DNA from 2 places in the Cellulomonas palmilytica genome. Region 2 is predicted to be linked to the other one. Evidence: predicted binding sites of a transcription regulator. Region 2 holds the regulator's gene; the other holds the start of a gene.
The links. Region 2 encodes HrcA, which represses chaperone genes, less so after heat shock. Its sites were predicted from a motif close to TTNGCACTCGNNNNNNNCGAGTGCNAA; they were not measured.
Positions count from the first base shown of each region.

Region 1 (10,789 bases), 1.9 Mb from region 2:
ACCACCGCGACCGTCGCCGACGAGCGCGAGGAGCGCCGCCGCAAGCGGGCCGCCATCGTCAAGTTCTCGCTCGCCGGCGCGGCCGTCCTCGGCATCGGCGCGGCCGCCACCTCGGCGACCTGGACCGACGACGCGTGGTTCAGCGCCGCGGGCTCGGCGGCCGGCGACAGCGAGGACTTCATCGAGCTGCGGGCATCGGTCGACGGCGGCACCTGGCACGACGCGGACACCGGTACGGTCGCCGTCCCGCTGCCCGCTGCGGTCTTCGCCGAGATGTTCCCGGGCGAGACGCGGACGACCACGGTCCACATCCAGAACGAGGACCTGAACGGGATCGACCTCGCGGTGACCGAGGAGATCACGGTCGCGGACGGCCTGTTCGCGGGCGCCATCGTGACGACCGACTTCACCAACGGCACGGTCGTCGGCGCCGGCGACGACATGGACATCGCGGTGACCGTGACGGCACCGCGGGACGCGTGGATCGACAACCCGAGCCTCGGCTCCGAGGCCGCGGAGGGTGACATCGCCACGCTCCGCTACACCGGCACCGCGATCTCGGGCTGACGCCCGACTCGCTCCACCCGCACCGAGGAAGAGGAAGGCTCCCCATGCGTGCACTCAAGGTGATCGGCAACACCGTGCTGTGGCTCGTCGCCGCGCTCGGGCTCGCCAGCGTGCTCGTGTGGGGGGCCACCCAGGCAGGGTGGATCAAGCCGCTCGTCGTGATCTCGGGCTCGATGGAGCCCGAGATCATGACCGGCGACCTCGTCGTCGCCGTCCCGCGCCCGACCGCCGACCTGCGGGTCGGTGACGTCGCGTCCATCCACTCGGACGTCACGGGCAACCTCGTCTCCCACCGGGTCGTCGGCGTCGAGCAGGTCGCCGACGACCGGTGGGAGATCCGGATGAAGGGCGACGCGAACGACTCCGAGGACAGCGGCGCGTACGTCGTCGGCGACTCGGTGTGGCGGCCCGCGGTGCAGATCAGCGGCGGCGGGTACGCCCTGACGACGCTCACGCGGCCGTCGGTCGCGATCCCGCTCGGCGTCGCCCTGCTCTCGCTCCTGGGCCTGAGCCTGCTGCCCCGGTCCGCGCCTCGCGCACCGGCCGGCGACCGCATGCGCACGGAGGTTGTCGAGGCGGCGCGATGAGGCGGGCTCGACGCAGCCGCGCCGCGGCCGCCGCGCTCGTCCTCTCGGTCGCGCTCGCGGCCGCGGCAGTCCTCGGCGCGGTCACGACACCGCTGCGGTGGGAGCGCGAGGAGCTCCTCGCGCTCGACCTGGGACGGATCGCCGTGGACGACTCGACGCACGTCCTGCGCACGATTCGCGTCCCCGTGGCCGCGCACGTCGAGGACGTCGTCGTGGCCACGCACGGGCCCGACGGCCTGACGTGGACGGTCGAGCTGTGCGACCCGACCGGGGACACGTGCCACCCGGTCTCCGAGGCGCTCGTCGGACGTGAGCTGACCGCCGGCGAGCACGAGCTGCGCGTGAGCGTCGAGCCCGCCGAGCTCGCCGCCGGCGCGGCGGCCCGGCTCGACGGGCACATCCGGCTCGTCGAGGCGCGCGACGCACAAGACGTCGCACTCGTCGTCGTCCTCCTGCTCGCCGCGACCGTCGCAGCCGTCGTCGGATCGCTCCTGAACCGCTCGGTGCCGCCCCGCGGGGCCGCACCGAGCGCGGGCCCGCTCGCCGCGACCGCACCCATCCCCGTCCTGTCCCACTCCGAGGAGGTCTGACCATGCAGCTGCGTCACCCACGCGTCGCGCTGCCCGCGCTGCTCGGCCTGGGCGTCCTGGGCGTCCTGGGCGGATTCGGCGTCGCGACGACCAGCGCCGCCTGGACCGACGACGCGTACTTCACCGCCCAGGGGTCGACGGGAACCGTCGACCTTCGAGGCTCGAGCGACGGCGTGGACTTCACGGAGGCGGACTCCACCGGGACCGCGGTCACGCTCGCCGCGGTCAGCGGTCTGACGCCCGACACCCCGGTCACCCGCACCATCCACCTGTGGAACGCGTCGACCGTCCCGCTCGCGCTCTCGTGGGCCACCGCGCCGACGGCGCTGCTCGACGGCTGCGTCGAGGTCGACTACCAGTCCCTCGCGGGCGTGACGCTCGCATCCGGACCCGACCAGCCCGTCGGCGCCGCGGTCACCACCGCGACCGTCACGTTCCGCGTCGCCGACGACGCGCCCGCCGCCACGTGCAGCGGGAAGTCGCTCGACGCCGTCCAGATCGTCGTCCAGGGGAGCCCCGCATGACCACGACGCACCGCCCCACGCATCGACGGATGAGCCGGCCCCGCGCGCTCGCGGCCGTCCTGGCCGCCGCCGCCCTCCTCGTCGGCGGCGCGCGCCTCGCGTCCGACGCGACGGACCGCACCACCGCCGCCTGGACGGACGACGTCCACGTCACCAGCCGCGTGGCGCTCGGCACGTGGACCGATGTGTTCGAGAACTCGTGCCAGGTCATCAAGCCCGACGGCTCTGTGCAGCCCAACGCGACCTGCTCCGTCACCACGATCGAGTACTTGAACTCCTGGAGCGTGGGGACGGGCAGCGGCGGAGTCCGGTTCAACATCCACGGCTCGGCCACGAACGCGGTGGCCGACTCGGACCGCTTCCGGGTCACTGTCGACCTCTCGCAAGCGCAGGGCGTGCCCGCCGACTTCCAGTGGGCGAGGGCCGGGATCACCTGGACGAACTTCGAGTCGGCCCACGCGGACTGCTCACGCAAGCCGATCGTCACCGCGAACACCTACAGCTGGGCGGCGAACGCCGGGACCTTCAAGCTCGAGGTCCAAGCGCACGAGAACGCGACGCAAGGAGGCTGCGTCTAGACGTCAGGGCAGGCGCCAGTCGACCGGGGTGCCGCCCTGGGCGACGAGCAGGTCGTTGACGCGCGAGAACGGGCGCGACCCGAAGAACCCGCGTGACGCGGACAGCGGGCTCGGGTGCACGGACTCGACGGTCGGCACCGAGCCCAGCGCGGGCCTGAGGGTCTGCGCGTCGCGCCCCCACAGGATCGCGACGAGCGGCCCGCCGCGCTCGACGAGCGCCGCGATGGCCCGGTCGGTCACGGCCTCCCACCCCTTGCCGCGGTGGGAGGCCGGTGCGCCGGGCCGCACGGTGAGGACCCTGTTGAGCAGCATGACGCCCTGGTCGGCCCACGGCGTGAGGTCCCCGCTCGTGGGGGCGGGTACGCCGAGGTCGTCGACGAGCTCGCGGAAGATGTTGGCGAGCGAGCGCGGCACGGGTCGCACGTCGGGCTGCACGGAGAACGACAGGCCCATGGGGTGCCCGGGCGTGGGGTAGGGGTCCTGCCCGACGACGAGCACGCGCACGTCGGCGAGCGGGCGGTGGAACGCGCGCAGGATCGCGTCGGGCGCGGGCAGGTACGCGCGCCCGGCGGCGACCTCGTCGCGCAGGAACCGGCCGGCGACGTGCACGTGGTGCTCGACGGGCGCGAGGGCGGCGGCCCAGTCGGGGGCCACGAGGTCGGCGAGCGGTGCGGGAACCACGCGCTGGACCCTACCGGCGAGCGGGTGAACCGTGGCAGGGCGGGCCGACGAGCCGCGGCGGGCGAATGACACCGGTGTGGTTCGCGGCCTATCCTGGCGCGCATGGACGCCGCACTCTCGACCGCGCAGCTCGAGCCGATGCCGACCGGCACGGTCGACGGGCTGAGCGAGCGGGACGCGCAGATCCTGGCGTTCGAGCGCCAGTGGTGGAAGTACGCGGGTGCCAAGGAGCAGGCGATCCGGGAGCTGTTCGACCTGTCGGCCACGCGGTACTACCAGATCCTCAACGCGCTGATCGACGACCCGGCGGCCCTCGCGCACGACCCGATGCTCGTCAAGCGCCTGCGTCGCATGCGTCAGTCCCGCCAGCGCGCGCGGACGGCGCGTCGTCTCGGCGTCGACGCCTGACGTCGCCTCCCCGTCCGGCTCCGCTGCGCCGGGACCAGCGGCGACGCGCTGACCTGGGTCTCGACCTGGACGCCTGACCGCGAACCGGACGATCCGGCCCCGCGAGCCGCGCGGCTCGCCCGCGTGTCGTCACCGGCGCGTGCGCGTGTCCGACGCGCCGGTGCATGCGCACGGCGTCCGGCCGGATAGCCTTCCTGCCGTGAGCAAGGCCGACTACCCGTACCCGGACGACGAGTTCGACGCGCCCCCGGACCCCACCGCACCCCGTGGGGTCCACCGTGCGCCCCGTTCGGCCTGGAGCCGTTGGTGGCCGTTCCTCGCGGTGCTGGTGCTCGCACCGGCCCTCGCGTACGGGATCGTCGCGTTCGCGACGCGCGGCGGCGACCTGCCGGTCTCCCCGGGTGGGAGCGACGCGGACGAGACCCCGTCGGCGACCGCCACCGCGCCCGCGACGCCGGGCGGCGAGGCGACGGCGGACGAGTCGGAGCCCGCGGGTGAGGAGGAGCCGACGCAGGACCCGACGACCGAGGCTCCCGCGCCGGACTTCTCGACGAACGTGACGGTCTACAACGCGGCCGGCATCCAGGGCCTGGCGGCCAAGGGCGCGGAGCGTCTCGGGCAGGCCGGGTTCACGGACGCCGTCGCGGCGAACTTCTCGGGCACCAAGCCCGCGGAGTCGACCGTGTACTACGGCTCCGACGAGGACGCGACGACCGCCTCGGTGGTCGCGGCGGCGCTCGGGATCTCCTCGGTGCAGCTCGACCCGGCGCAGGCGCCGTCGGGTGTCGTCGTGGTGCTCGTCTCCGCCCTGCCCTGACCTGCCCTTCCTCGACCTGCGCGTGTCCCGCACGTCCGGGTGACGCCTCGTCGTGCACAGGTCGCGGGACAACCCTGTTCGCGGCGGGTGCGCTCCCACTAGGCTTCGGCGCACCCCGCGCAGCGGCGTGGGGGGTTCTCCCCAGCAAGGAGCTGACGGTATGGCGCACGGCACGGTGAAGTGGTTCAACGCGGAGAAGGGCTACGGCTTCATCACGCCGGACGCGGGAGGCGCGGACCTGTTCGTGCACTTCTCCGCGATCCAGGTCGACGGGTACCGGACCCTCGAGGAGGGCCAGCAGGTCGAGTTCGAGGTCGGGCAGGGCGCCAAGGGCCCGCAGGCCGACCAGGTCCGCCCGCTCTGAGCCACGCGCGCCAGCCCGACGAGGCTGGCGGCGGCGGGGTCAGCGGTCGAGCGCGTCGATCGCCAGGAGTGCGCACGCCGCGCTCCAGGTGAGGGGCGCGACGGCCGCGGGCCTGCCGTCCGCGAGGATCTTCTCCGGGACGGAGCCGGTCGAGGTGCGGTGGGTGTCGATCGCCGCGAGCCAGGCGTGCGCGCGGTCGTCCTCGCCGTTCTCGGCGGCGACCCACGCGTAGAGGGTGGTCTGCGGCGTCCACGTGACACCGTCGCGCCGCCACTCGCCCGCGGGTGCGACGCCGAGCGGTCGGCTCATCTCGGTGACCGAGGTGAGCCACGCGTCGCGTCCACCCGCCGCGGGAGCGCGCCAGAACGGCGCGAGGACGAACGCCGAGGCGGCGTCGTGGTCGGCGCCGTCGGTGTAGCGGGTCCAGCCCGCGGGCCCGAACGCGTCGACGGCCGCCGCGCGCGCGGTGCTCGCCGTGCGGTGCGCGAGGGTCGCGCGCTCGTCGTCGCCGGCCTCGCGGAGCACGCCGACGGCCTGCTCGAGCCCGGCGACGAGCGGCGCGACCGTCCCGAGCGTCAGTCGCGTCTCGTCGCGCTCCCAGTAGTCGGGGGACGCGGGCGGCAGCCCGTCCGCGCCGAGCAGCGTGGCGGTGCCGTCGACCGCGCGCGCCACGAGCGGAGCGAGCCGCTGCGCCGCCGCGGTCCGGGCCTCGCCCGCCGGCACCTCGTCGAGCACGAGGCCCGCGGCCCACATGGCCCAGCCCTGGCCGTCGGTCTGGGGCGTGCGGGCGTCGGGCGGGCCCGAGCCGTCGGGCAGGTAGCGCGCCTCGAACCCGCCGTCGTCGCCCTGCACGTCCGCGAGGAAGCCCAGGACGTCCAGCGCGTCGTCGGTGTGCCCGGTGCGGGCGAGCGCGACCGCGACGAACGACGCGTCGCGCGGCCACACGTACCGCCAGGCGTGCGACCAGCCCGCGACGGCGGCGCCGCCCGGCAGGAGGAGCGTCCGCAGGTCGAGCAGCGCGTCGCGCGCGAGGTCCTCGTACGGACCGCCCTCGCCCGGGACCGTGCCCTGGGCGAGCCACGCGGCCTGCTCGTCGGCGAGCGTCTGCGCCGCGGCGAACCCGGGGGCACCAGCGTCGCCGCGCAGCACCGACTCCAGGTGGCCGACGCGCGGGTCGAGCACGCGCGTGCCGTCGAGGTACGCGACGTCCGCGTCCGTGGGGAGCTCGACGACCGACCCGTCGGGTGCGAGCGCGACGCCCGTCTGGTGCAGCCCGATCACCGCGTACCGGAGCGCGGCGGGCTCGGTCGTGGCGGCGGCGGGTCGGGCCGTGGACACCGGGAGCACCGCGGCGGCCACCGCACCGGCGGCCGTCAGCGCACCGGCGACGAGGCGCGTTCGTCGTCGGCTGCGTGAGGTGCGGGCGTCGTCACCGGGCACGTCCCGGACCTTAGCCGAGCAGAGGTCGGCGGTCTGCCCCCTTCGCGCAGGTCACCGCGGCGCCGCCGCGGGTTCGGCGTGCGCCCGCCGTCCGTTCGTCGTCCGCTCGCCGTCCCTACGCGCACGCGCGCGTGTTCGCGGAGCGTGAAGGGGACGTGCGGACCGCCGCCCGTGCTTGCACTCGCAGGGGTCGAGTGCTAACCATTGACTTAGCACTCTCCCGTCGAGAGTGACAGAAGCATCTCGGCCGTCCGGTGAGGTGCCGGAGCCCGCGGGACCAGACCGCGAGCCCCGACGCCGTCCGTCGCGGGCACTGGCGTGGCCGAACCCAACCCAACGAAGGATCGCTCGCCACATGGCCAAGATCATTGCCTTCAACGAGGAGGCCCGGCGCGGCATCGAGCGGGGTCTGAACACCCTCGCCGACACCGTCAAGGTCACGCTCGGCCCCAAGGGCCGCAACGTCGTGCTCGACAAGAAGTGGGGCGCGCCGACGATCACCAACGACGGCGTCTCCATCGCCAAGGAGATCGAGCTCGAGGACCCGTTCGAGAAGATCGGTGCCGAGCTCGTCAAGGAGGTCGCCAAGAAGACCGACGACGTCGCCGGTGACGGCACGACGACGGCGACCGTCCTCGCCCAGGCGCTCGTGCGCGAGGGCCTGCGCAACGTCGCGGCCGGCGCCAACCCGATCGCCCTCAAGCGCGGCATCGAGAAGGCCGTCGAGGCCGTGACCGCCGCCCTGCTCACGCAGGCCAAGGAGGTCGAGACCAAGGAGGAGATCGCCGCCACGGCCGCCATCTCCGCCGGTGACACCGCGATCGGCGAGCTCATCGCCGAGGCCCTCGACAAGGTGGGCAAGGAGGGTGTCATCACCGTCGAGGAGTCCAACGCGCTGGGCCTCGAGCTCGAGCTCACCGAGGGCATGCGCTTCGACAAGGGCTTCCTGTCGGCGTACTTCGTGACGGACCCGGAGCGTCAGGAGGCCGTCCTCGAGGACGCGTACGTCCTGCTCGTCGAGGGCAAGATCTCGAACGTCAAGGACCTGCTCCCGCTGCTCGAGAAGGTCATCCAGTCCGGCAAGCCGCTGTTCATCGTGGCCGAGGACGTCGAGGGTGAGGCCCTCGCGACCCTCGTCGTGAACAAGATCCGTGGCCTGTTCAAGTCGGTCGCCGTCAAGGCCCCCGGCTTCGGCGACCGCCGCAAGGCGATGCTGCAGGACATGGCCATCCTCACGGGCGGCCAGGTCGTCTCGGAGACCGTCGGTCTCAAGCTCGACACGGTGGGCCTCGAGGTCCTCGGCACGGCGCGCAAGATCGTCGTCACCAAGGACGAGACCACGATCGTCGAGGGTGCGGGCCAGGCCGACCAGATCGCCGGTCGCGTCACGCAGATCCGCGCCGAGATCGAGAACTCGGACTCGGACTACGACCGCGAGAAGCTCCAGGAGCGCCTCGCCAAGCTCGCCGGCGGCGTCGCCGTCATCAAGGCGGGCGCGGCCACCGAGGTCGAGCTCAAGGAGCGCAAGCACCGCATCGAGGACGCCGTCCGCAACGCGAAGGCGGCCGTCGAGGAGGGCATCGTCGCCGGTGGTGGCGTCGCGCTCATCCAGGCCGGCAAGACGGCGTTCGAGGGCCTCAAGCTCGAGGGCGACGAGGCGACCGGTGCGCAGATCGTGAAGCTCGCGATCGAGGCCCCGCTCAAGCAGATCGCGGTCAACGCCGGTCTCGAGGGTGGCGTCGTGGCGGAGAAGGTGCGCAACCTCCCGACCGGCCACGGCCTCAACGCCGCGACGAACGACTACGAGGACCTGCTGGCCGCGGGCGTCAACGACCCGGTGAAGGTCACGCGCTCCGCGCTGCAGAACGCGTCGTCGATCGCCGCGCTCTTCCTCACGACCGAGGCCGTCGTCGCCGACAAGCCGGAGAAGGCCCCCGCGGCCCCCGCCGGCGGTGGCGAGGACTTCGGCGGCGGCTTCTGAGCCGACCGCTGAGCCTGCCTCAGCAGGGCGCCTCGCGCGCCTGACGTCTACGACCGGACGGGTCGGTCGCCTTCGGGCGGCCGACCCGTCCGGCGTTCCCGTGGTTCGCGGGGCTCGCCCGCGCCCGACTTCACCCGATAGTGTCGGTTCGCCGTCGGGGGAGGCGGCCTGACGCGACGGGGCGGGGGGCTTCCGTGACAGGGCTGTGGCGTGACGTGTCGGATCTCGGGACCGTGGCGACCGTGCTGGGCGTGGTCGTCGGCGGTGGTGTGTTCCTCGGGTCGTGGGCGTACCGGGGGGTGGAGCGGACGTCGTCCGCGGTGTGGCGGTCGGTCGGTGAGGCGTTGTTCGTCGCGTGGGGGATCGCGCTCCTCGCGGTGATGCTGCGGCCGCTGCCGTACCCCACGGACCCCGGGCCGGACCTCGCGCCGTTCGCGGACGTGCCCGCCTACCTGGGGGCCGCCTCCTGGGAGGTGCCCGCGCTGCAGCTCGGCGGGCTCGCGCTGCTGTTCGCCGCGGGCGGTGCGCTGCTGACCGCGCGGATGCGGTGGGGCGTGCTGCGCCCCGCGCTCGCGATGGCGGGGGTCTCGGTCGTGGTCGAGTGCCTGCAGCACGTCCTGGCCACCGGGCGGCACGTGGCGTCCGACGACGTGCTCGTCGCCGGCGTCGCGGGCGCGGTGGGCGCGGCGGTCGTCGTCGCGCTGCGCGGGCGCGTGGGGCGCGTGCGCGCGCGGCGCACGGACCGGGTGGTGGCCGCCGAGGCGTTGGGCTGACCGGGCTACCTGAACGGTGTGGCCTGCGGTTTCACCCGCTGCGGTGAGGTCGGCCGCGGTTAGCCTCGCCGTGTGCAGGACACCGTCGTCACCGTCGAGGGCCGGTTCGAGCACCGGCACGCCGCCGAGCGGGGGACCGTGTCCCTCGACGTCGGGTTCGCGTGCGACGTGCGCGACGACGCGGTCCGCCGCACCACGCACGCGCACGCGCGGCTCGTCGACCAGGTCCGGTCCATGTACGACGAGGCTGCGGGTCCCGTCACGCGATGGGCGTCGCAGCGGCTCGCGGTGTGGGCGCAGCGGCCGTGGAACGACCAGGGCGTGCAGCTCCCGCTCGTGCACCACGCGTCGGTCGCGCTGGACGCGACGTTCAGCGACCTGGCCCGCCTCGCGGCGTGGGTCGAGCAGGTCGCGGTGCTCGACGGCGTGACGGTGCTGGGCGTGCAGTGGTCGCTCACGGACGCGACCCGCACCCGGCTGCTGGAGGACGCGCGCGAGCGTGCGGTCGCGGACGCGGACGCCCGGGCGCGCACGTACGCCCGTGCGCTCGGGCTGCGGGACGTGCGGCCGGTCGCGGTCGCCGAGCCCGGCATGCTGGGTGACCCCGGTCCGGGGTCGCCGGGCGAGGAGGCCCCGATGCTCGCCGCGGCGCGCGGCATGGTCGCGGACTCCGCGGACGCGCGCCTGGACCTCAAGCCCGAGGAGCTGACGGTCGCGGTGCGGGTGCACGCGCGCTTCCGGGCGAGCTGACCGACCACCGACGCGGAACGGTCACCGGGGCGCCCGCCGCGCCGTTAGCCTCGGCGCATGCAGCAGACCGTCGTCACCGTCGAAGGCCGTTTCGAGCACCATCGCCCCGCCGAGCGCGGCACCGTCACGCTCGCCGTGGGGTTCGAGGGCCCAGCGCGTGACGACGTGGTGCGCCGCACCACGGAGCTGCACGCGCGCGTCGTCGAGCAGGTCCGCGCGATGCACGCCCCGTCGTCCGGACCGGTCACCTGGTGGTCGTCGGACCGGATGAGCGTCGGGTCCCGGCGGCCGTGGAACAACGAGGGCAAGCAGCTGCCGCTGGTCCACCACGCGGCCGTGCGGCTGGAGGTGAAGTTCTCCGACCTGGGGCGGCTCGCCGCGTGGGTCGAGCAGGTCTCGGCGCTCGACGGCGTGACGATGCAGGGCGTGCGCTGGACGCTGACGGAGGCCACGCGCCGCACGCTGACCCTCGACGCGCGCAGGCGTGCCGTGGCCGACGCGCTCGACCGCGCCCGCGTGTACGCGGGCGCACTGGGGCTGACGGACGTGCGCGCGGTCGCGGTCGCGGAGCCCGGGATGCTGAGCGACGCGGGCCGGCCGACCGGGGTGGGCGAGTCGGTCGCCGCGGCGCGCACGGGCAAGGCGGCGGGCGACGGCGCGGGCCTCGAGCTCAAGCCGGAGGACATCACGGTCGCCGCCGCGGTCCACGCCCGCTTCGCGGCGTCCTGA
Region 1 is NZ_CP062221.1:1,224,066-1,234,854, forward strand. Features, by position in the region: gene F1D97_RS05750 (hypothetical protein) at 1-567, shown strand, start outside; gene F1D97_RS05755 (signal peptidase I) at 612-1,154, shown strand; gene F1D97_RS05760 (hypothetical protein) at 1,151-1,744, shown strand; gene F1D97_RS05765 (hypothetical protein) at 1,747-2,268, shown strand; gene F1D97_RS05770 (hypothetical protein) at 2,265-2,846, shown strand; gene F1D97_RS05775 (uracil-DNA glycosylase) at 2,850-3,527, opposite strand; gene F1D97_RS05780 (DUF3263 domain-containing protein) at 3,630-3,935, shown strand; gene F1D97_RS05785 (LytR C-terminal domain-containing protein) at 4,135-4,752, shown strand; gene F1D97_RS05790 (cold-shock protein) at 4,913-5,116, shown strand; gene F1D97_RS05795 (glycoside hydrolase family 15) at 5,156-6,556, opposite strand; gene groL (chaperonin GroEL) at 6,912-8,537, shown strand; gene F1D97_RS05805 (VanZ family protein) at 8,732-9,310, shown strand; gene F1D97_RS05810 (SIMPL domain-containing protein) at 9,383-10,060, shown strand; gene F1D97_RS05815 (SIMPL domain-containing protein) at 10,118-10,789, shown strand.
Region 1: groL (chaperonin GroEL) is a predicted target of HrcA. The motif match lies at 6,731-6,757, and genes of this name have one in related genera.

Region 2 (10,789 bases):
CGCCGCGCGTGTCCACGACGTCGACGCGCTCGCCGCGCGCCTTGCGCTGCACGACCCCCGCATGCCGCCCCTCGGCGCCGTCGAGGCGGAAGGTGTCCCCCGCCGCCAGGGTGTCGAGGCGGCCGGGGTCGACGACGAAGACGGGTGCGGTCATCGGGCGTGCGGGTCCTGTCTCGAGGCGGTGACGGTGTGGGTGAGGTGCGGGTGAGGCGCGCGTGACGGTGCGGCTGGTCGGTGCGGCTGGTCGGCGCGGGCGGCGTCGGCCTGGCTCAGCGGCCGGCGAGCTTGTCGCGCAGCTTGCCGAACACGCCCTGGTGGGCGGCGGCGAGCCGGCCCTCGGGGCGCTCCTCGCCGCGCAGCGCCGCGAGCCGGCGCAGCAGCTCGGCCTGCTCGTCGTCGAGGTTCGTCGGGACGGTGACCTCGACGTGCACGTGCAGGTCGCCGCGCCCGCCGACGTGCAGGTGCCCGACGCCGAGCCCCTTGAGCGTCACGACCTGCTCGGGCTGCGTGCCCGGGCGCAGGTCGACCTCCTGCTCGCCGTCGAGCGTCTCGAGCGTGAGCACCGTGCCCAGCGCGGCGGCGGTCATCGGCACCGAGAGGGTCGCGTGCAGGTCGTCGCCGTCGCGCGTGAACACCTCGTGCCGGCGCTCGCGCACCTCGAGGTAGACGTCACCGGGCGGGCCGCCCGCCGGGCCGACCTCGCCCTGGCTCGTGAGCTTGATCCGTGTGCCCGTGTCGACGCCCGCGGGGACGTCCACCGCGATCGTGCGACGTGCACGCACGCGGCCCTCGCCCGCGCACTCGGTGCAGGGCTCGGGGATCGTCGTGCCGAACCCGCGGCACGCGGCGCACGGCTGGTTCGTCATGACCTGGCCGAGGAACGAGCGCGCGACGCGCTGCACCGTGCCGCGGCCGTGGCACACCTCGCACGTGCGGGGCGACGTGCCGGGACGGCAGCACGTCCCCTGGCAGGTGGGGCACACGACCGCCGTGTCGACCGGGACCTCGCGGTGCGTGCCGAACGTGACCTCGGCGAGGTCGAGGTCGAGGCGCAGCAGCGCGTCCTGGCCGCGACGCGCCCGCGGGATCGGCCCGCGCTGCGCGCTCGCCCCCGTCGCCGCGCCGAAGAACGTCTCGAAGATGTCCTGGAAGCCGAAGCCCCCGCCCATGCCGCCGCCGGGCGACGACGGGTCGCCGCCCAGGTCGTACGCGCGGCGCTTCTCCGGGTTGCCGAGCACCTCGTACGCGCGCGAGACGTCCTTGAACCGCTCCTCGGCGGCCGGGTCGTCGCCCGCGACGTCCGGGTGGTGCTCGCGGGCGAGCTTGCGGTACGCCTTCTTGATCTGCTCGGGCGTCGCGTCGCGCGGGACGCCGAGGATCGCGTAGTAGTCGTTGCTCACGAGGTGGTCTGCTCGCTTCCTGGCGGGCTCGTCGGGTGGTCGGGACGCCGGGGCGTCCGCGGTGCGCGCGGCCGGGTGCTACCCGGCCAGGATGCGCGTGAGGTAGCGCGCCACGGCACGCACGGACGCCATGGTCGCCGGGTAGTCCATGCGGGTCGGGCCGATCGCGCCGATCCGGGCGACCGAGCCGCCCTCGTCGCCGTACCCGCTCGTGACGAAGCTCGTCTCGACGAGGCCGTCGTGCTGCGTCTCGTGGCCGATGCGCACCGAGACCGACGCGGCGTCCTCGGCCATCTCGGACAGCAGCCGCAGCAGCACGACCTGCTCCTCGAGCGCCTCGAGCACCGGCCCGAGGCTGCGCGCGAAGTCCGTCCCGCCGCGCGCGAGGTTCGCGGTGCCCGCGAGCACCACGCGCTCCTCGCTCTCCTGCGCGAGCGTCTCCTCGACCACGCCCACGACCTGCCGCAGCAGCGCGACGTCCTCGGGCGCGTACTGCTCCGCGACCTCGTCGACCAGCCCTCGCAGCTCGGCGAGCCGACGGCCCGCGACGCGCACGTTGAGCGTCGCGCGCAGCTGCGCGACGACGGCCTCGTCGAGCTCCGCGGACGTCTCGAGCGTGCGCTGCTCGACGCGGCCCGTGTCGGTGATCAGCACGACGAGCAGGTGCCGCTGCGCCACGGGCACGAGCTCGATGTGGCGCAGCGCCGAGCGGCGCAGGGACGGGTACTGCACGACCGCGACCTGGTGCGTGAGCTGCGCGAGCAGCCGCACCGAGCGGTCGACGACGTCGTCGAGGTCCACCGCGTCCTCGAGGAACGCGCCGATCGCGCGCTTCTCGGGCGCCGACAGCGGCTTGACGGTCGTGAGTCGGTCGACGAAGACGCGGTAGCCCTTGTCGGTGGGGATGCGACCGGCGGACGTGTGCGGCTGCGCGATGAACCCGCTCTCCTCGAGCGCGGCCATGTCGTTGCGGATCGTCGCGGACGACACCCCGAGCGCGTGGCGCTCGACCAGTGCCTTCGACCCGACGGGCTCGCTCGTCGAGACGTAGTCCTCGACGATCGCGCGCAGCACGTCCATCCGCCGCTCGTCGCTCATCTCGCCTCCGTCCGTCGCGCTGCGCGTCGCTCGCAGCCGTGCCGCCGTGGTAGCACTCGCCTGGTCCGAGTGCCAATCCTACGCCGCGCCCGTGGGGCACCGCCCGAGCCGTCCGCTCGCACCCTAGGGTGACGGACCGACGGACCGCGACGAGGGAGAGCCAGGGTGATGGATCGCTACGGGTCGGACGTGCTGGGCGGCGGGCGCACCGAGCACCACCGAGGGCCGCGGACGTCCCGGCCGCAGGCCGCCGAGCGCGGGCTCGTCGTCGAGGAGGTCACGACCGGCTGGGTCGGGGCCGTGGTGCGCGTCGAGAAGTCCGGCGGCCAGCACGTCGTCGTGCTCGAGGACCGCAAGGGACGCACGCGCACGTTCCCGCTCGGTCCGGGGTTCTGGGTCGACGGCGAGCCCGTCGAGCTCACCGCGCCCGTCACGTCCACGGCGCCGCGCGCACCCGAGCGCACCGCGTCCGGCTCGCGCGCGGTCCAGGGTGCCAAGGCGCGCGTGGCGCGGGGCAGCCGCATCTGGGTCGAGGGCAAGCACGACGCCGAGCTCGTGGAGAAGGTGTGGGGCGACGACCTGCGCGTCGAGGGCGTCGTCGTCGAGCTGCTCGAGGGCGTGGACCACCTCGTCGAGGCGCTGCGCGAGTTCTCCCCCACGCCGCAGCGGCGCGTGGGCGTGCTCGTCGACCACCTCGTCAGCGGGTCGAAGGAGGCGCGGATCGCCGCCGAGGCGGTGCGCGTGGCACCGCGCGGCACCGTGCTGGTGCTGGGCCACCCGTACGTCGACGTGTGGCAGGCCGTGCGTCCCGCGCGGCTCGGGCTGACCGCGTGGCCGACGATCGAGCGCGGCACCGAGTGGAAGCTCGGCATCCTGCGGGAGCTGGGCTGGCCCGCCGCGGACCAGGCGGACGTCGCGCACGCCTGGAAGCGGATCCTCGGCTCGGTGCGCACGTACGCCGACCTCGAGCCTTCGCTGCTGGGTCGCGTCGAGGAGCTCATCGACTTCGTCACGGCCTGACCGACCCGGGACGCAGGACGGGCTCCCGCGCCGCGCGCGGGAGCCCGTCCTCGTCGAGCCGGGTCAGGCGGCGACGGGCTCGTCGTTCAGGCGGCGGTACACGTACGCCTGCGCGAGCAGGGCGACGGGGACCGTGACGAGCGCACCGACGCCGCAGACGAGACCACCGACGGCGCTCGCGAGCGCGGCGCCGAGGAAGATCAGCACCGCCGGCACGAGGTTGTCCCGGACGAGCTGGAAGCTCGCCTTGAGCGCGTCCACGGCGCCCGTGCCGCGGTCGACCACGTAGTACAGCGTGAACTGCGCGAAGAACGCGACCACGATGCCCGGCAGGTAGCACAGCGCGTAGCCGACCGCGGTGAGCGCCGCGACGAGCAGCGACGCGAGGATCACCGCGGGCAGGTTCTTGAACTTGAAGAACGTGTCGACCGTGAGCGACTCGCCACGGCTGATCCGCAGCGCGCCCTGGATGAAGCCGGCCTGCACGACCGACAGCACGAGCACCGCGACGAGCGAGATCAACGCGCCGGCCAGCAGGACGGCGACGAAGCTCGGACCGGAACCGAAGTGGATCTCCCCGTCGTCGTCGATCGTCGTCTCCGTCGTCCCGAGGAGGACGCCGGAGATCACGAGGTACCACAGGCCGATGAGGATCGCGGACCCGACGACGTAGACGAGGATCGCGATGAGGATCGGGCCGAGGTTCTCGGTGAACTTCTTCCAGCCCCACTTGAAGCCCTCGACCACGTCGACGCTCGAGTCGCCGCCGTAGCCGCCCGGCGCGGGCGGCGGCGGGTACCCACCGGGAGGCGGCGGGTAGGCACCGCCCGGGGGCGGGTAGGCGCCGGCAGGAGGCGGCGGGTACGCACCCTCGGGCGCGGGCGGCGTGGGCTGCTGCGGCCCGGGCGGGACCGGCGTGCTCCCGTCGTCCGGCCGCGGTGTGGTGTCGCTCATGCGTCTCCTTCGACTTCTCGGGCCCGGGGTGGCCCGACGAAAGCGAACCGAAGTGGACCAACCGTGTCAAGGAACCGTGGACGACCTGTGGACGACCGTGAACGACTACCCTGCGACCAGCAGAGTCGCCCCTCTCACCGAACCGGGTGACGCACTGCCAGGACGGACCACACGACGGAGGTACACCGTGAGCACGACACCCCCGAACGGCCAGGGCTGGGACGCGGCTCCGCCGCCGCCCGCGTACGGCGCGGGCCCGCAGCCGCTGCGGCCCGACGAGGAGAAGACGTGGGCGATCCTCGCGCACGTGCTGCCCCTGATCGGCCTCGGCTTCATCGCGCCGCTCGTGATCTGGCTCGTGTTCCGCGGCCGCGGCCCCTACCTGGAGAACCAGGCGAAGGAGTCGCTGAACTTCCAGATCACGCTGCTGATCGCGGTCGTCGTCGGTGCGATCCTCACGATCGTCCTGATCGGCTTCGTCATCCTCGTCGTCGCCGGCATCGGTGCGCTCGTGCTCGAGATCATCGCCGCCGTCGCCGCGAGCCGCTTCGAGTGGTACCGCTACCCGCTCACGATCCGCTTCATCAAGTGACGCGACGCTCGCGGGCGGGCGCTCTCAGGAGCCGAAGCCCGCGAGCGTCCGCACGACGAGGTCCGCGAGCAACCGACCGCGCCGCGTGAGCACCAGCCGCCGCGCCGTCAGGAGCGTCCGACCGTCGAGGAGCCCGTCGGCGACGAGCCCGGCCACCCGGCCCCGCTCGTCGTCGGCGAGCTCGTCGAGCGGCATCCCGTCGGCGAGCCGCACGTGCAGCATGAGCCGCTCGAGCGCCGCCGCCTCGTCGTCGACGACCTCCCGCCCCGCCGCCGGGCTCAAACCCGCGTCCAGGCGGGCCGCGTACGCGCGCGGGTGCTTGACGTTCCACCAGCGCACACCGCCGACGTGCGAGTGCGCGCCGGGACCGACGCCCCACCAGTCGTCGCCCCGCCAGTAGGCAAGGTTGTGCCGGCACGCGTGCTGCGCGCTGCGCGCCCAGTTCGACACCTCGTACCAGCCGAGGCCCGCCTGCGTGAGCAGGTCGTCGGCGAGCTCGTACTTGGCCGCCTGGTCGTCGGCGTCGGGCAGCGTGAGCTCGCCCCGGCGCACCTGCGCGGCCATCTTCGTGCCCTGCTCGACGACGAGCGCGTACGCCGAGACGTGGTCGACGCCCGTGGCGAGCGCCGCCTCGAGGGAGACGCGCCAGTCCTCGAGCGACTCCCCCGGGGTGCCGTAGATCAGGTCGAGCGACACGTCGAGCCCCGCGTCGCGCGCCCAGCGCACCACGGCGGGGATGCGTGCCGGGTCGTGCGTGCGCTCGAGCGTGCGCAGCACGTGCGGGACGGCCGACTGCATGCCGAACGACACGCGCGTGAACCCGCCGGCGGCGAGCGCCGCGAGCGACTCCGGCGTCACGGAGTCGGGGTTCGCCTCGGTGGTCACCTCGGCGTCGTCGGCCAGTCCCCAGGCGTCGTCGACCGCACGCAGCATCGCGACGAGGTCCTCGGGCGGCAGCACCGTCGGGGTGCCGCCGCCGACGAAGACCGTCGAGACCGGCCGCGCGGGCACACCGGCGTCGCGCAGCACCCGCGCACCGAGGGCGACCTCGCGCACCGCGGTCGCGGCGTACGAGACCTGGCTCGCTCCCCCGCCGAGCTCGGTGGCCGTGTACGTGTTGAAGTCGCAGTACCCGCAGCGCACCGTGCAGAACGGCACGTGCAGGTACACGCCGAACGCGCGCTCGTCGGCACCCGCCACGACCGACGCCGGCAGGGCACCGTCGTCGGGGGCGGCGTCGCCGTCGGGCAGGGCCGGGCTCACGGCGCTCCCACCAGCGGGGTCACTTCTTCTTGGCGTCCTTGGGCGCGGCGGCGTCCGACGAGAGCGCGGCGATGAAGGCCTCCTGCGGCACGTCGACCCGACCGATCGTCTTCATGCGCTTCTTGCCCTCCTTCTGCTTCTCGAGGAGCTTGCGCTTGCGGGTGATGTCACCGCCGTAGCACTTGGCCAGGACGTCCTTGCGGATCGCGCGGATCGTCTCGCGCGCGATCACGCGGCTGCCGACTGCCGCCTGGATCGGCACCTCGAACTGCTGGCGCGGGATGAGCTCCTTGAGCTTGGCGGTCATCATCACGCCGTACGAGTACGCCTTGTCCTTGTGCACGATCGCGCTGAACGCGTCGACCTGCTCGCCCTGCAGCAGGATGTCGACCTTCACGAGGTCCGCGACCTGCTCGCCCGAGGGCTCGTAGTCGAGGCTCGCGTAGCCGCGCGTGCGGGACTTCAGCTGGTCGAAGAAGTCGAACACGATCTCCGCGAGCGGCAGCGTGTAACGCATCTCGACGCGGTCCTCGGACAGGTAGTCCATGCCCAGCAGGTCTCCGCGCTTGGACTGGCTGAGCTCCATGATCGCGCCGACGAACTCGCTCGGCGCGAGGATCGTCGCCTTGACGACCGGCTCACGGACCTCGCGGATCTTGCCGCCGGGGAACTCCGACGGGTTCGTCACGTGGACCTCGGTGCGGTCCTCCATGACGACGTCGTAGACGACGTTCGGCGCGGTGGAGATGAGGTCGAGGTCGAACTCGCGCTCGAGCCGCTCGCGGATGATCTCCAGGTGCAGCAGGCCGAGGAACCCGACGCGGAACCCGAAGCCGAGCGCGACCGACGTCTCGGGCTCGTAGTTGAGCGCCGCGTCGTTGAGCTTGAGCTTGTCGAGCGCGTCGCGCAGCGCCGGGTAGTCCGAGCCGTCGATCGGGTACAGGCCCGAGAACACCATCGGCTTGGGGTCGGAGTAACCGCCGAGCGGCTCGGCCGCGGGCTTGCTCGCGTTGGTGACCGTGTCGCCGACCTTCGACTGGCGCACGTCCTTCACACCCGTGATGAGGTAGCCCACCTCACCCACGCCGAGGCCCTTCGTCGGGACCGGCTCGGGGCTGATGACGCCGATCTCGAGCAGCTCGTGCGTCGCCTTCGTCGACATCATCGCGATGCGCTCACGCGGGTTGAGGTTCCCGTCGACGACGCGCACGTACGTCACGACGCCGCGGTACGTGTCGTACACCGAGTCGAAGATCATCGCGCGCGCCGGGGCGGCCGCGTCACCGACGGGCGCCGGGATCGTCTCGACGATGCGGTCCAGCAGGGCCTCGACGCCCGCACCCGTCTTGCCGGACACCTTCAGCACGTCCGCCGGGTCGCCGCCGACGAGGCCCGCGATCTCCTCCGCGTACTTCTCCGGCTGGGCGGCGGGCAGGTCGATCTTGTTGAGCACCGGGATGATCGCGAGGTCGTTCTCGAGCGCGAGGTACAGGTTCGCGAGCGTCTGCGCCTCGATGCCCTGCGCCGCGTCGACGAGCAGCACCGCACCCTCGCACGCCGCGAGCGACCGCGAGACCTCGTACGTGAAGTCCACGTGCCCCGGCGTGTCGATCATGTTCAGCGCGTACGCGGTGTCGCCCACCTGCCACGGCATGCGCACGGCCTGCGACTTGATCGTGATGCCGCGCTCGCGCTCGATGTCCATGCGGTCGAGGTACTGCGCCCGCATCGCGCGCGCCTCGACGACGCCCGTGAGCTGCAGCATGCGGTCCGCCAGCGTCGACTTGCCGTGGTCGATGTGGGCGATGATGCAGAAGTTGCGCAGGAGCTCGGGCGCGGTGGCGGCAGGGCGGATGCGGCCTGCGGCTGCGGCACTCGGGATCGGGGACACGCGGCGGGTGCTCCGGTTCTCGTCGGGGGTACGGCTGGCGACCCGGGCGGACCGGGTCTCGTCGGACTGCTCGAGGCCTGGCAGAAGGTGCCCGGAACTCGGCCGGACCCGTCCTCGTGGGTGTCGGTGCCCGGCGCCACCATGGTCCCATGACCCGGGCCCCGTCCGACCACGCGACCACCGTGCCGACGACAGCGACGACGACCTCCGTCGCACCGGACGGTCTCGACCACCTCGCGCACCTCGTCGCCGCGCAGCACGCGTTCCTCGCGTCGATCGCCGAGGTCGACCCGACGACGCGCGTGCCGTGGTGCGGCCGGTGGCGCGTGCGCGACGTCGTCGTGCACCTCGGGCGCATCCACCACTGGGCCGCGGGCCAGGCGTCGAAGCGGCAGGAGACACCGCTGGGACGCGGGCCGTTCGTGCTCGACACGTTCTACGCGACCCAGGCCGCCGAGCTGCGCGAGACCCTCGTCCGCCTCGGCGACACCGAGGGCTGGACCCTGGTCGGCAACGGTCCCGCGTCCTGGTGGCGCCGCCGCCAGCTCCACGAGACGACCGTCCACCTGTGGGACCTGCGCACCGCGGGTGGGCTCCCCCTCGACGACGACGCCGCCGTGTGGTCCGACACGGTCGACGAGGTCGTCACCGTCATGCAGCCCCGCCAGCAGGCGATGGGGCGCATGCAGCCCCTGCCCGCCCCGGTGCGCCTCGTCGCGACCGACGCGGACCAGACCTGGCTGCTGGGCGGCACGGGCACACCCTCCGTCACGGTCGAGGGCACCGCGCAGGACCTCGCGCTCCTGGTGTGGGGCCGCCGGTCGCCCGACGAGGTCGCGGTGCGCGGTGACGCCGCCGCACTCGACGACGCGCTCGCCCGCCGCCTGACGCCCTGACGGCGCTCCGTCCGGTTGCGGGCTGGTGTGACCGCGGCCACAGTCGAAGGACGGTCGGCAGCGAGCGCAGCACCACGCACGGCCCGCGCTGACCTGCCACCGCACCACCAACCCACAGGAGGTCGCGTCATGTCCGTCGCCCGCATCACCACCATCAGCGCCCGCTCCGAGAAGAGCTTCGACGACGCCGTACGGCTCGGGGTCGAACGCGCGTCGGCGACCCTGCGCAACGTGTCGGGCGCGTGGGTCAAGGACCAGAAGGTCGAGGTGGCCGACGGCACGATCACCGCGTACCACGTGGTGCTGGAGGTCACCTTCGTCCTCGAGTGACGTGCCCATCGATGCGCCCCGCGCCCATCGGGCCGCGGGGCATGTCCGCGCTCCAGGGCCGGACGCTCGTCCACAGCCTGGCGGAAGATCGCTCCACGCCATGTCCGCTTTGAGTACCTTCGGGCCATGCGACCAACGGTGGCTTCTTCCACACCCGCTGAGGCTCGGCTCCACCGACGCTCCGCTCGCCGCCTCACGTGGAGCGCCCTCACTGCCTTCGCTCTGGTCGTCGCCGCGGTCGCGGGGTGTTCTCCGGAGCCCGCGGACATCGCCGCCACACGATCTCCCGCGACGCGCGGTGCCATGCCCTCGCCATCGCCTACCGCGCCGCCGACACCCGAGGCGGCCCAGACCACCGCAGTGCCCCCGGTCCCAGGAACCGATCCGACGACCCGGCCGCAGCGGCCCGCCGCATTCGATGGCCCCGCCGACAAGGAGTCGGCAGGAGCGATCGCCGAGTACTACCTGCACCTCTTCGCCTACGCCGCGGCCACGCACGATCTCGATGAGATGAAGGAACTCACGTCGAGCACGTGCACGTACTGCAACAAACTCATCGACCTCATCGAGCAGTACGAAGCCGAGGGAGTCGTCACCGAAGGTGGCGCAATCCGAGTCGACGACATCGCTGTCATGGACCGGAGCGACACGCTCTTCACAGCGACGGTCACCTACACCCAGGCTGCATCGCGCGAGATCGGTCCTGGGGGCGACGTCGTTGCCGAGGGGTCAGGAGGCAAGCGCGTTCACGAGATCGACGTCCTGAAGCACGAGGGTTCGTGGGTGGTGACGGCGTGGCTCAGCCGTTGACCAGTGCGGCATGCCGTGCGGTTGTCATCGCTCTCGCGCTCTCGTCCGGGTTCGTCGTCGGCGCTGCAGGTCGGGCGGCCGCACTCGAGACAGACGAGGACATCGTCGGCGGCGACATCTTCCTTCGCGCTCGCCAGGCGACCGACGGCTTGAACCACTACGAAGACGACCCAGGGCGAGGTGCGTACGAGTGGAAGCGCGACCTCCCGTGCTGGAGCCGCGCTCCGGAGATCGACGACGTCAGCCACGATCTCTGCTGGGGTGGATCGGCAGTCCAGCACGATCCGCCTGAGTGTGAGGACGGCGACGCGCTCCAGCCGATCTGGCGTCGCATACGGGACGTGAACCCGTGGGAGCAGCAGGTGGGATGGCACTGCCCGGAGGACCTGCTCCCCGCCGTCGCCGAGGACGACTTCCGGCAGCTGACGATCACGCCGCTGCGAGCGCACATGCAACCGGATCGGGGTGAGGTCCTCGTCAACAAGCCCACGATCGTCTACACGGAGGCAGAACCGGCCACCTTCCGGACGGAGCT
Region 2 is NZ_CP062221.1:3,083,287-3,094,075, forward strand. Features, by position in the region: gene F1D97_RS13965 (16S rRNA (uracil(1498)-N(3))-methyltransferase) at 1-154, opposite strand, end outside; gene dnaJ (molecular chaperone DnaJ) at 270-1,400, opposite strand; gene hrcA (heat-inducible transcriptional repressor HrcA) at 1,479-2,498, opposite strand; gene F1D97_RS13980 (DUF3097 domain-containing protein) at 2,667-3,518, shown strand; gene F1D97_RS13985 (DUF2189 domain-containing protein) at 3,582-4,472, opposite strand; gene F1D97_RS13990 (DUF4870 domain-containing protein) at 4,660-5,064, shown strand; gene hemW (radical SAM family heme chaperone HemW) at 5,089-6,327, opposite strand; gene lepA (translation elongation factor 4) at 6,347-8,218, opposite strand; gene F1D97_RS14005 (maleylpyruvate isomerase family mycothiol-dependent enzyme) at 8,368-9,114, shown strand; gene F1D97_RS14010 (dodecin family protein) at 9,244-9,444, shown strand; gene F1D97_RS14015 (DUF6318 family protein) at 9,748-10,254, shown strand; gene F1D97_RS14020 (hypothetical protein) at 10,224-10,789, shown strand, end outside.